2 regions of the Enterococcus sp. DIV0756 genome follow, and region 1 is predicted to be linked to the other one. Evidence: predicted binding sites of a transcription regulator. Region 1 holds the regulator's gene; the other holds the start of a gene.
The links. The regulator CtsR, encoded in region 1, represses protease genes until heat stress. The targets are predictions, from matches to a motif close to TTGGTCAAAAAAGGTCAAANA.
Positions count from the first base shown of each region.

Region 1 (5,255 bases):
GGTCCTCAATTTCCTTTTGCAAAGCCCGACGAATTGGTCGTGCACCATATTCTGGATCAAATCCAACTTTTCCAATCACATCATAAGCAGCTGAAGTAATTTTTACTTTGATCTCATGTTCCTTCATACGATCCAAGACAGCGCGACTCATAATTTTTACGATCTCATGAATCTGCTCTTGATCCAATGATTTGAATACTACTGTTTCATCAATACGATTCAAAAATTCCGGACGGAAAGCCTTTTTCAGTTCTTCTAAAATTCGTTTTTCCATCATCGCATGATCTTTGCTAATATCTTTTACATTGAAACCGACATTTTTCTCTTCACGAATCTCCGTTGCACCAATATTGGAAGTCATAATCAAAATCGTATTTCGGAAATCAACTTTGCGACCTTTCGAATCTGTTAAATGACCATCATCCAACACTTGCAACAAAATATTGAAAACATCTGGATGGGCTTTTTCCACTTCATCTAACAAAATAACTGAATAAGGTTTTTGACGAATTTTTTCCGTCAATTGTCCGCCTTCTTCATATCCGACATATCCTGGAGGTGATCCAATTAAACGGCTGGTACTGTATTTTTCCATGTACTCAGACATATCCACTCGAATCAAGGCTTCTTCACTACCAAACATAGCTTCGGCCAAAGCCTTCGCCAATTCGGTCTTCCCAACACCAGTTGGTCCCAAAAACATAAAGGAGCCTATTGGACGATTAGGATCTTTTAAGCCACTGCGTGCTCGACGAATTGCCCGGGAAATAGCTTTGACAGCTTCTTCTTGACCCACAACTCGTTTATGCAGAACTTTTTCTAAATCCAATAAACGTTGACTTTCTTTTTTCTCTAATTGTTGTAACGGGACACCTGTCCATTGAGACACAACTGCAGCAACATCCTCATCAGTAACTTGATCAAGATAGCCATTCTCTAGCTTAGCAGCTTTAATTTTTGCTTGTTCCAACATTTCTGATAATTGTTTTTCTCGTAATCTTAAGCGAGCAGCTGATTCAAAATCTTGATTCTGGATCGCTTTTTCTTTCTCCATCACTAAATCTTGAATTTCTTCTTCTAACTCTGTAAGCTCAGACACTTCATCAGTCGAATCTAAACGAACTTTCGCAGAAGACTCGTCCATCAAATCAATTGCTTTATCCGGTAATTGACGAGAATTAATATATCGAACAGACAGAGATACCGCAGCGTGTAATGCGTCATCAGTAATTTCTACTCCATGATGCTCCTCGTAACGAGGTCGCAATCCCTTCAAAATTTCTTCTGCTTCCTCCGGCGTCGGTTCTTCTACTTGAACTCGAGCAAAACGACGTTCTAATGCAGAATCTTTTTCAATATATTTCTGGTATTCATCTAAAGTTGTTGCACCAATAGTTTGCAATTCACCACGAGCCAATGCTGGTTTTAAAATATTTGAAGCGTCAATCGCACCTTCAGCACCACCAGCGCCAATCAAAGTATGCAATTCATCAATAAATAGAATAATCTGTCCGTCATGATATATTTCATCAATCACTTTTTTCAAACGATCTTCAAATTCACCCCGATATTTCGTGCCTGCCACTAAGGCACCCATATCTAGCATCATCAATCGTTTGCCACGCATATCTTCAGGTACATCACCAGAAATGATCCGTTGAGCCAACCCTTCAACAATCGCTGTTTTACCAACTCCAGGTTCTCCAACTAATACTGGGTTATTTTTTGTGCGTCGGCTCAAAATCTGAACCACTCGACGAACTTCACTATCCCGACCGACTACTGGATCTAACCGTTTTTCTCGTGCTAATTTTGTTAAGTCACGAGCTAAACCATCTAGAGTTGGTGTTCCCTGCGAGTTACTTTGAGCTGGCTTTGCGGGCGCTTTACGACGACTTCCAGCTCCTTGATTGCCATTTGAAGATTCATTTACGCCCATCTTTTTCAATAGAAGCTGGCGCATTTTGGGCAAACTCAATCCTAAATTTACTAAGATATGAGATGCTAGAATTTCATCGTCTCTCAATAAGCCTAATAAAATATGTTCAGTGCCAACTAATTTTGCATTGAAGCGTTTTGCCTCGTCATCAGCAAAAATTAAAATTTGTTTTGCTCTAGGAGAATAGGGTAGATAGCCACCTTCAGGATAAGACTTTACTGACCCGTAACCAGTCATGTGCTCGATTTCTTCACGAACATCATTTTCATTTGAATTCATTTGACGCAAGGTTTTCCCTGCAATTCCTTGTTGCTCAATCACTAAAGCCAACAATAGATGCTCCGAACCAACCGAGCGATGTTTAAAATATTTAGCTTCTTGTTGTGCAATTGCCAACACGGCCTTTGCGCGTTCTGTATACAGCTGATCCATATCCCTCACTCCTTCTTTTCATAACTTAAACGTTCCAAAAATCCATGAAGAATTCTTGCCCGTAGTCTATTTTCAATTTGACTGATACCAAGAACATTCTTCGATACTGCGCTCAACATCAAATTACCTTCATTTTCTGTAATAATTTCTTCTTCAAATAATTTCTGAATGATTCCAAACGCGTTTGCTTCAGAAATTTCACTTCCAAAAGAGTCCATCAGTTGTTCCAAAAAATAATGCTGATCAGAAATCTTAACTTTACTAATTCGGATATAACCGCCGCCGCCCCTTTTACTTTCAACTAGATACCCACGTTGAAAAGTAAAACGTGTATTGATTACATAATTTATCTGAGAGGGTACACAATTAAATAATTGTGCCATCTCTGCTCTGCGGATTTCAATAATTTCACTATTCTCCAAAATATCTTTCAAGTAAGATTCGATCAAATCAGAGGTATTTCTGCTCATAATATCGCCTCCTATTGACTATTCCTGACCATAATTATATCGAATTTAGGGCATGAAATAAAGAAGAACGCCTTTCTTTAAATAAGGATAAAAAAAAAGAAGGTTTTCACCTTCTTTTTAATCGGGAAGACAGGATTCGAACCTGCGACCCCTTGGTCCCAAACCAAGTGCTCTACCAAGCTGAGCTACTTCCCGATAAATAAAAAAAACTACGCGCCCAAGAGGAGTCGAACCCCTAACCTTTTGATCCGTAGTCAAACACTCTATCCAGTTGAGCTATGGGCGCATGTTTATATTATGCCGAGGACCGGAATCGAACCGGTACGGTGATCACTCACCGCAGGATTTTAAGTCCTGTGCGTCTGCCAGTTCCGCCACCCCGGCGTTTTTTCCTGGTCTTTAGGAAAGCGGAAAACGGGGTTCGAACCCGCGACCCCCACCTTGGCAAGGTGGTGCTCTACCACTGAGCTATTTCCGCACGATGCCGGCTAAAGGACTTGAACCCTCGACCCTCTGATTACAAATCAGATGCTCTACCAACTGAGCTAAGCCGGCAACTACAAAAAAATAAAATGCGGGTGAAGGGACTTGAACCCCCACGCCGTAAGGCGCTAGATCCTAAATCTAGTGCGTCTGCCAATTCCGCCACACCCGCATATACTTATGAGCCGTACTGGGCTCGAACCAGTGACCCTCTGATTAAAAGTCAGATGCTCTACCAACTGAGCTAACGGCTCAAATGGAGGTTAACGGGATCGAACCGCTGACCCTCTGCTTGTAAGGCAGATGCTCTCCCAGCTGAGCTAAACCTCCATGAGTTCGCGTGGCGACGTCCTAATCTCACAAGGGGCAACCCCTCACTACAATCGGCGCTAAGAAGCTTAACTTCTGTGTTCGACATGGGAACAGGTGTATCCTTCTCGCTATCGCCACCACACTATGTTTTTTTGAGTAAACGTCGTTCACTCAAAACTGGATCAGAAACAGTTAAACAACCGTGAATCAATTTTATTGGTTAAGTCCTCGATCGATTAGTATCAGTCCGCTCCGTACATCACTGCACTTCCACTCCTGACCTATCTACCTGATCATCTCTCAGGGATCTTACTTTCTTAAAGAAATGGGAAATCTCATCTTGAGGTGGGCTTCACACTTAGATGCTTTCAGCGTTTATCCCTTCCCTACATAGCTACCCAGCGATGCCTCTGGCGAGACAACTGGTACACCAGCGGTAAGTCCATCCCGGTCCTCTCGTACTAAGGACAGATCCTCTCAAATTTCCAACGCCCGCGACGGATAGGGACCGAACTGTCTCACGACGTTCTGAACCCAGCTCGCGTGCCGCTTTAATGGGCGAACAGCCCAACCCTTGGGACCGACTACAGCCCCAGGATGCGACGAGCCGACATCGAGGTGCCAAACCTCCCCGTCGATGTGGACTCTTGGGGGAGATAAGCCTGTTATCCCCAGGGTAGCTTTTATCCGTTGAGCGATGGCCCTTCCATGCGGAACCACCGGATCACTAAGCCCGACTTTCGTCCCTGCTCGACTTGTAGGTCTCGCAGTCAAGCTCCCTTGTGCCTTTACACTCTGCGAATGATTTCCAACCATTCTGAGGGAACCTTTGGGCGCCTCCGTTACCTTTTAGGAGGCGACCGCCCCAGTCAAACTGCCCATCTGACACTGTCTCCCACCACGATTAGTGGTGCGGGTTAGAGTGGTCATAACACAAGGGTAGTATCCCACCAGCGCCTCTGTCGAAACTAGCGTCCCGACTTCTACGGCTCCTACCTATCCTGTACATGTGGTACAAACACTCAATATCAAACTGCAGTAAAGCTCCATGGGGTCTTTCCGTCCTGTCGCGGGTAACCTGCATCTTCACAGGTACTAAAATTTCACCGAGTCTCTCGTTGAGACAGTGCCCAAATCGTTACGCCTTTCGTGCGGGTCGGAACTTACCCGACAAGGAATTTCGCTACCTTAGGACCGTTATAGTTACGGCCGCCGTTTACTGGGGCTTCAATTCGTACCTTCGCTTACGCTAAGCACTCCTCTTAACCTTCCAGCACCGGGCAGGCGTCAGCCCCTATACGTCATCTTTCGATTTTGCAGAGACCTGTGTTTTTGATAAACAGTCGCTTGGGCCTATTCACTGCGGCTGATCGTTAGATCAGCACCCCTTCTCCCGAAGTTACGGGGTCATTTTGCCGAGTTCCTTAACGAGAGTTCTCTCGCTCACCTTAGGATTCTCTCCTCGACTACCTGTGTCGGTTTGCGGTACGGGCCATTGTTTTCTCACTAGAAGCTTTTCTCGGCAGTGTGACATCAGGAACTTCGGTACTATTATTTCCCTCCCCATCACAACTTGTCCTTAGAGACGTAAGCATTTGACTCACATCAAGACTTGTTGC
Region 1 covers NZ_JBIOLF010000001.1:3,362,044-3,367,298, forward strand. Annotated here, with positions in the region: gene IGI44_RS16195 (ATP-dependent Clp protease ATP-binding subunit) at 1-2,371, opposite strand, end outside; gene IGI44_RS16200 (CtsR family transcriptional regulator) at 2,377-2,844, opposite strand; tRNA gene IGI44_RS16205 (tRNA-Pro) at 2,963-3,036, opposite strand; tRNA gene IGI44_RS16210 (tRNA-Arg) at 3,054-3,127, opposite strand; tRNA gene IGI44_RS16215 (tRNA-Leu) at 3,140-3,225, opposite strand; tRNA gene IGI44_RS16220 (tRNA-Gly) at 3,248-3,319, opposite strand; tRNA gene IGI44_RS16225 (tRNA-Thr) at 3,324-3,396, opposite strand; tRNA gene IGI44_RS16230 (tRNA-Leu) at 3,415-3,496, opposite strand; tRNA gene IGI44_RS16235 (tRNA-Lys) at 3,506-3,578, opposite strand; tRNA gene IGI44_RS16240 (tRNA-Val) at 3,582-3,654, opposite strand; rRNA gene rrf (5S ribosomal RNA) at 3,663-3,778, opposite strand; rRNA gene IGI44_RS16250 (23S ribosomal RNA) at 3,853-5,255, opposite strand, start outside.

Region 2 (5,255 bases), 2.1 Mb from region 1:
TACCGATAATAGTTTGACGATCAACCTTAGGACGTTTTTGAGTTAATGAAAAAACTATCTCGCCATGAGCCGTCTTGGTTAGTCCGGCCAACTCATGCATCGATTCTAAATAATTATATCTACTCTCGTCTGTTTCGACACCGACTAAAATGACTCTTTCTGACAATCCGTTTCCTCCTATTTAGTAATACGATATTTTCAAAATGAAAAAAGTCTTGTTCCCAATGCTTTTATGAATCAATTCTATGCAACTTATTCTTCATCAATTGGAGAAATGTGGTCGCCATTAGCTAACCAATTAGCGATCTCTGTTTCAATCACTTTAATTATTTCCGGCTGCTGAATCAAATCATACCAATGAACAGACATACGATTGCGAAACCAAGTCAGCTGGCGTTTAGCATAGCGTCGTGAATGTAATTTTACTTCCTCTATCGCTGCTTCTAAGGACGAATCGCCAGAAAAATAAGGGAAAAATTCCTTATAGCCAATTCCCTGTGCAGCTTGAACGGTTGGATTTTTCGCCAAATTCCTAGCTTCTTCCAGTAACCCTTGTTCCACCATGAGGTCCACACGTTGGTTAATCCGTTGATACAAAATCGACCGATCAGTATTTAAGCCGATCAAAAAACTATCATAGAGTTCTTTTGGCTGTTCTTTTGGCTCTAAAATTGAATGCCCTGTTAACTCGAACACCTCTAATGCTCGAATGACTTTCTTACGATTATTGTAATGAATCTTCTCGGCAGCCAAGGGATCGCTTAGCTGTAACTTTTCCCACAACGCCGGATTCCCGTTTTCTTCAGCAAAGACTTCATACTTCTCACGAATGGAATCGTCTTCTGGTTCTCCCTCACTACCAAGCTTGTAATCCCATAGTAGAGACTGGATATAAAGTCCCGTTCCACCAACGATAATTGGTATCTTTCCACGCTGACTAATTTCTTGAATCGCTTCTCTGGCACTCTTTTGAAAATCCGCCGCTGAATAGCTTTCATCAACACCACGTACATCAATCAAATGATGTGGAATTCCTGCCATCTCCTCAGTCGTTACTTTTGCGGTTCCAATATCTAATCCACGATAAACCTGCATTGAATCCCCACTAATGATTTCACCGTTAAAACGTTTCGCTAAATCAATGCTTAAGCTGGTCTTACCAACTGCAGTCGGTCCTACGATTGCGATTACCTTCATTGCTTGAACCTGCTTCTCGTTCGAATGGCTTTTTCTGGAAAATCAGTAATGACGCCAGCCAAATTGTTTTCAAAACACATCATCAACGTTTCATATAAGTTTGGAGTCCAAGGTCGAATCGACTTTTCAAAGTTTTTGACAATCTCAGGATGCTGTTTCACCCAATCAGAACTAGGATGTAGTCCTTCAATAAAATCGCTGTCCAAAACGATTTGATATTTTTCTAAGTCGTTTTTTTGAATCAGATCGTATTGTGCGTCTGGTTCATACTCGTGCATAATCCGTAATGATTCAAAGTTGAAACTAGCATACCAATAAGTAAAAGGCCATTCTTTGCTTGTCATAACCTGCGAGATTTTTTCTTCAATTCCCGGATAGTGAAATTTGTTCGTCTTGATTTCGATACATAAAATTCCTCGAAAACGCATCTGTAGCAGTAAATTCAAAACTTCCTGCAGGGTAGATATTTTTGTTGCCTGATACTTTTCATCAAACCAGCTACCTGCATCCAATTCTTTGATTTCTTTTAACGTTAATTCACGAATCAAACCCTTACCATCTGTTGTGCGATCTACACTCTCGTCATGAATCACCACTAATTGCTGATCAGCCGTTAAATGAACATCTAATTCAATCCCATCTGCGCCTGATCGTACCGCCTCCATAAACGCAGGCAAAGTATTTTCTGGATGAGTCCCTGCGCTCCCACGATGAGCAATAATTGCTGTCATCTATTTACCACCTCGTCCGTAATCACAATTTGTAAAAATCTATTGTACTTTAAAATAGCTTAACGGCTGTTTCGTTTTGCGAGACAATTGCTGTTTTTTTTCGTCTAAAATCTCCAACAGCTGTTCTGAAAAAGTCTCCATCACAATTCGGCCTCCCTTGTAAGTATAGCCCCCAATTTTAACCGTTTCTTCAGGAGATAAAATAACTTTTCGGTGTGAAATGTTTTTAAAAAATTCTTCAATTAAGTAATTGGGCAGATAAAAATTATTTTGTGCAGCAAAAGAATTCAAATAAATGAAATCATCAATTGTAATGTAACAATCGTCAAATGAATTGAACGTCACATATTCCTGCATCAACACATTGCGTTTGGATAATATTTCGTTGATTTTCTTATTTAAGAGATTTATGGTTTCAATTTCTTTGACCTGATGCTCCAACTCTCTTTCACGTTTGTGGCGTAAATCAATATACTTAAAGACAAAAAAGACAGCAACTCCTGTAATACCTGCACCGATCAACACGCCGATTAGTCCAATAAATGCAATCTCCACGTTTTTCCCTCCTGTTTCATAGTAACAATAGAATTATTTTTTCGAATAAAAACCATTCTCAATCCAGACATCATTTCATTAAATTGTTATTTTCTAAAGTTTTGGAAAACTGAATGTGACATCTGATTGTCTGCGCTATTAATAGTACCATATTTTCCTATTTCTAGGATAGTTTGAGTCGCTTAAAAAAACGAAGCCTTCTATTTGACCAAAACTGACCAACGTTGTATACTTTCTATATGTTTTAGCAATCCAACCTTGTTTGTGCTAAACTAATCTACGAACAATATTTTAAGGAGGATTCACTATGAATTTAGTTCCTACAGTCATTGAACAATCATCTCGTGGCGAACGTGCTTACGACATTTATTCTCGTTTATTGAAGGACCGTATCATTATGTTGAGCGGCGAAGTGAACGATGATATGGCGAACACTATCATCGCCCAATTACTTTTCTTGGATGCCCAAGATTCTGAAAAAGATATTTATCTTTACATCAATTCACCAGGTGGTAGCGTTTCTGCTGGTTTAGCAATTTTTGATACTATGAATTTTGTTAAAGCTGATGTTCAGACAATCGTACTTGGTATGGCTGCTTCCATGGGTAGCTTCTTGCTAACTGCGGGTGCGAAAGGCAAACGTTTCGCTTTACCTAATGCTGAGATCATGATTCATCAACCATTGGGTGGTGCTCAGGGTCAAGCAACAGAAATCGAAATCGCTGCTCGTCATATCTTAAAAACCCGCGAACGATTGAACAACATCTTAGCTGAGCGGACTGGACAACCAATTGAAGTCATTGAACGCGACACAGATCGCGACAACTTCATGACTGCTGAAGAAGCAAAAGCTTATGGATTGATTGATGAAGTAATGGAAAACAGCAGCTCATTAAGCTAAACCTAAACCATAAAAAAACCGAGGATGCCCTCGGTTTTTTTCTTTGTCATTCTTACCTGCTTCAACTTGGAATTCTCTATAAACCGACCTCATCAATTATTAGAAAGAGGATCAAGCGATCCTTTGCCATGGACCGACGCGTGATTACGATTGTATTGCAAATGCATTCGGCTTGTAAGCAATCTCCGCAGGTCCCTTTTTTAATACATGGTGTTTTTTCTAACTCTAAGCGATGTGCATTCAATGGAGAGGTATTTTTACGTACCATTTCAAGTGTTGTATTTAAATCTCCATAGACTTTTTTCATACTGACAAAGGCTAGAACTTTATCCGGCCCATAGGTAATTGCCGCCACTCGATTCCCTACACTGTCGATATTCACAAGCTCTCCCTCTTCTGTTATGCCATTAATACTTGTTAAAAAATAATCTGCGGTCAACGCTTGTTTCATTACTTGATGTCGTTCTTCCGGCGTAGTCGTTTTTTCCCGGTCAATCATCTTTTGTCCTCGCTGATATAAATCAGCAATAATTCCCGATTGCTCAACTGTGATCGAACCGCCAAATCCGACAGATTTATTTGGTTCAATAATTTTTAGAGCTTGATGCTTTGCTTCCGTCAAATTTTGACAAATAATCGGATTAAAATTCCTGCGATTTAATTTTTTGCTTAATGTCATTGCTGCAGCAGTATAACGTTCTTTTAAATACTCCTTCATCATTTTCCTCCTTAAGCTACTCTTATTCATTCTCAAGGATTTTTATCATGATAGCAAGAACAAATAAAAGAAGCCTAAGAAAAAACTTAGGCAGTTGGTATTTTGACTTTTTTTGCTGATTTTGTGCGAAAAGCAGCAAGTTCTTTAATATCATTTAGGATGTTTTCATTCGTGACCTCAAAGGAGACGGATTTCCCGAGTTTACTAGATTTAGCATTTTTGTATTTTTCTTTGGTGTAGTTATCACACATCTGAACTAGTACATCTGCATCGTCTATTTCCTTAGCGCTAAAGGAAACCATAGCTACGAAAAAACCTTGTTTAGGATAAATAGTACACAGTGATTTACCGCTTTTTTGAAACTTTATATTCCAACCTTTCCAGTAACCTTCCCCCATTGAGCATCTACTGTAGGTTTTTTTGGGTTTTATCCGGTACGTCCGTATTAAATGATCTGATAATTCCTGCCAAAGAGGGTTGGCAATAAAATCCGTGATTTGTTGTTCTGTCGGTTCCTGTTCGCCATTGAACATGTCATACCATTGCATAATTACACCAGCTTTCTTCTATTTATTGATAATTATTAACAATTCTATCTGATTTTTATCCATGACGCTTGTCACACAGTGCTCTTTTCAAAAAAAACATCCAACAAATGAAGTGACCCCCAAAAGTTAGACTTATTTCGGAGTAGAGAAATCTACTCCTTTTTTTGTTTGTTAAGATGGGCAATTATGCCGCTTTCTGTGCAGCTTTTCGAAATTGAACAGGGCTTTTCCAGTTCAATTTCTGTTTCATCCGGTGATTGTTGTAGTAATAGATATAGTCATCGATCGCCGTTTTTAGTTCATCAAAACTGTGATAGGTTTCCCCATGAAAGATTTCTTGTTTTAGAAGACTGAAGAAATTCTCCATGATTGAATTATCTAAACAATTCCCTTTGCGAGACATACTTTGAAAGATTTTCTGTTTCTTTAGTTTTTGCCGATAGGCCTTCATTTGATAAGCCCAACCTTGATCCGAATGGAAGGTGCGACGATAGGGGCAATCAGCCGTGATCGCGATGGCTTCTTCTAAACCTTCCATAATTGCCAAGGCATTCGGTTTTTCTGAAATGCGGTACGAAAGAATCTCGCTATTATACATGTCCATA
Region 2 covers NZ_JBIOLF010000001.1:1,273,961-1,279,215, reverse strand. Annotated here, with positions in the region: gene hflX (GTPase HflX) at 1-166, opposite strand, end outside; gene miaA (tRNA (adenosine(37)-N6)-dimethylallyltransferase MiaA) at 253-1,197, opposite strand; gene IGI44_RS06130 (glycerophosphodiester phosphodiesterase) at 1,194-1,928, opposite strand; gene IGI44_RS06125 (hypothetical protein) at 1,968-2,483, opposite strand; gene clpP (ATP-dependent Clp endopeptidase proteolytic subunit ClpP) at 2,791-3,384, shown strand; gene IGI44_RS06115 (lactate utilization protein) at 3,461-4,102, opposite strand; gene IGI44_RS06110 (DUF3788 domain-containing protein) at 4,189-4,650, opposite strand; one part of gene IGI44_RS06105 (IS3 family transposase) at 4,835-5,255, opposite strand, start outside.
Region 2: the regulator CtsR is predicted to act here: its motif matches at 2,685-2,705, upstream of clpP (ATP-dependent Clp endopeptidase proteolytic subunit ClpP).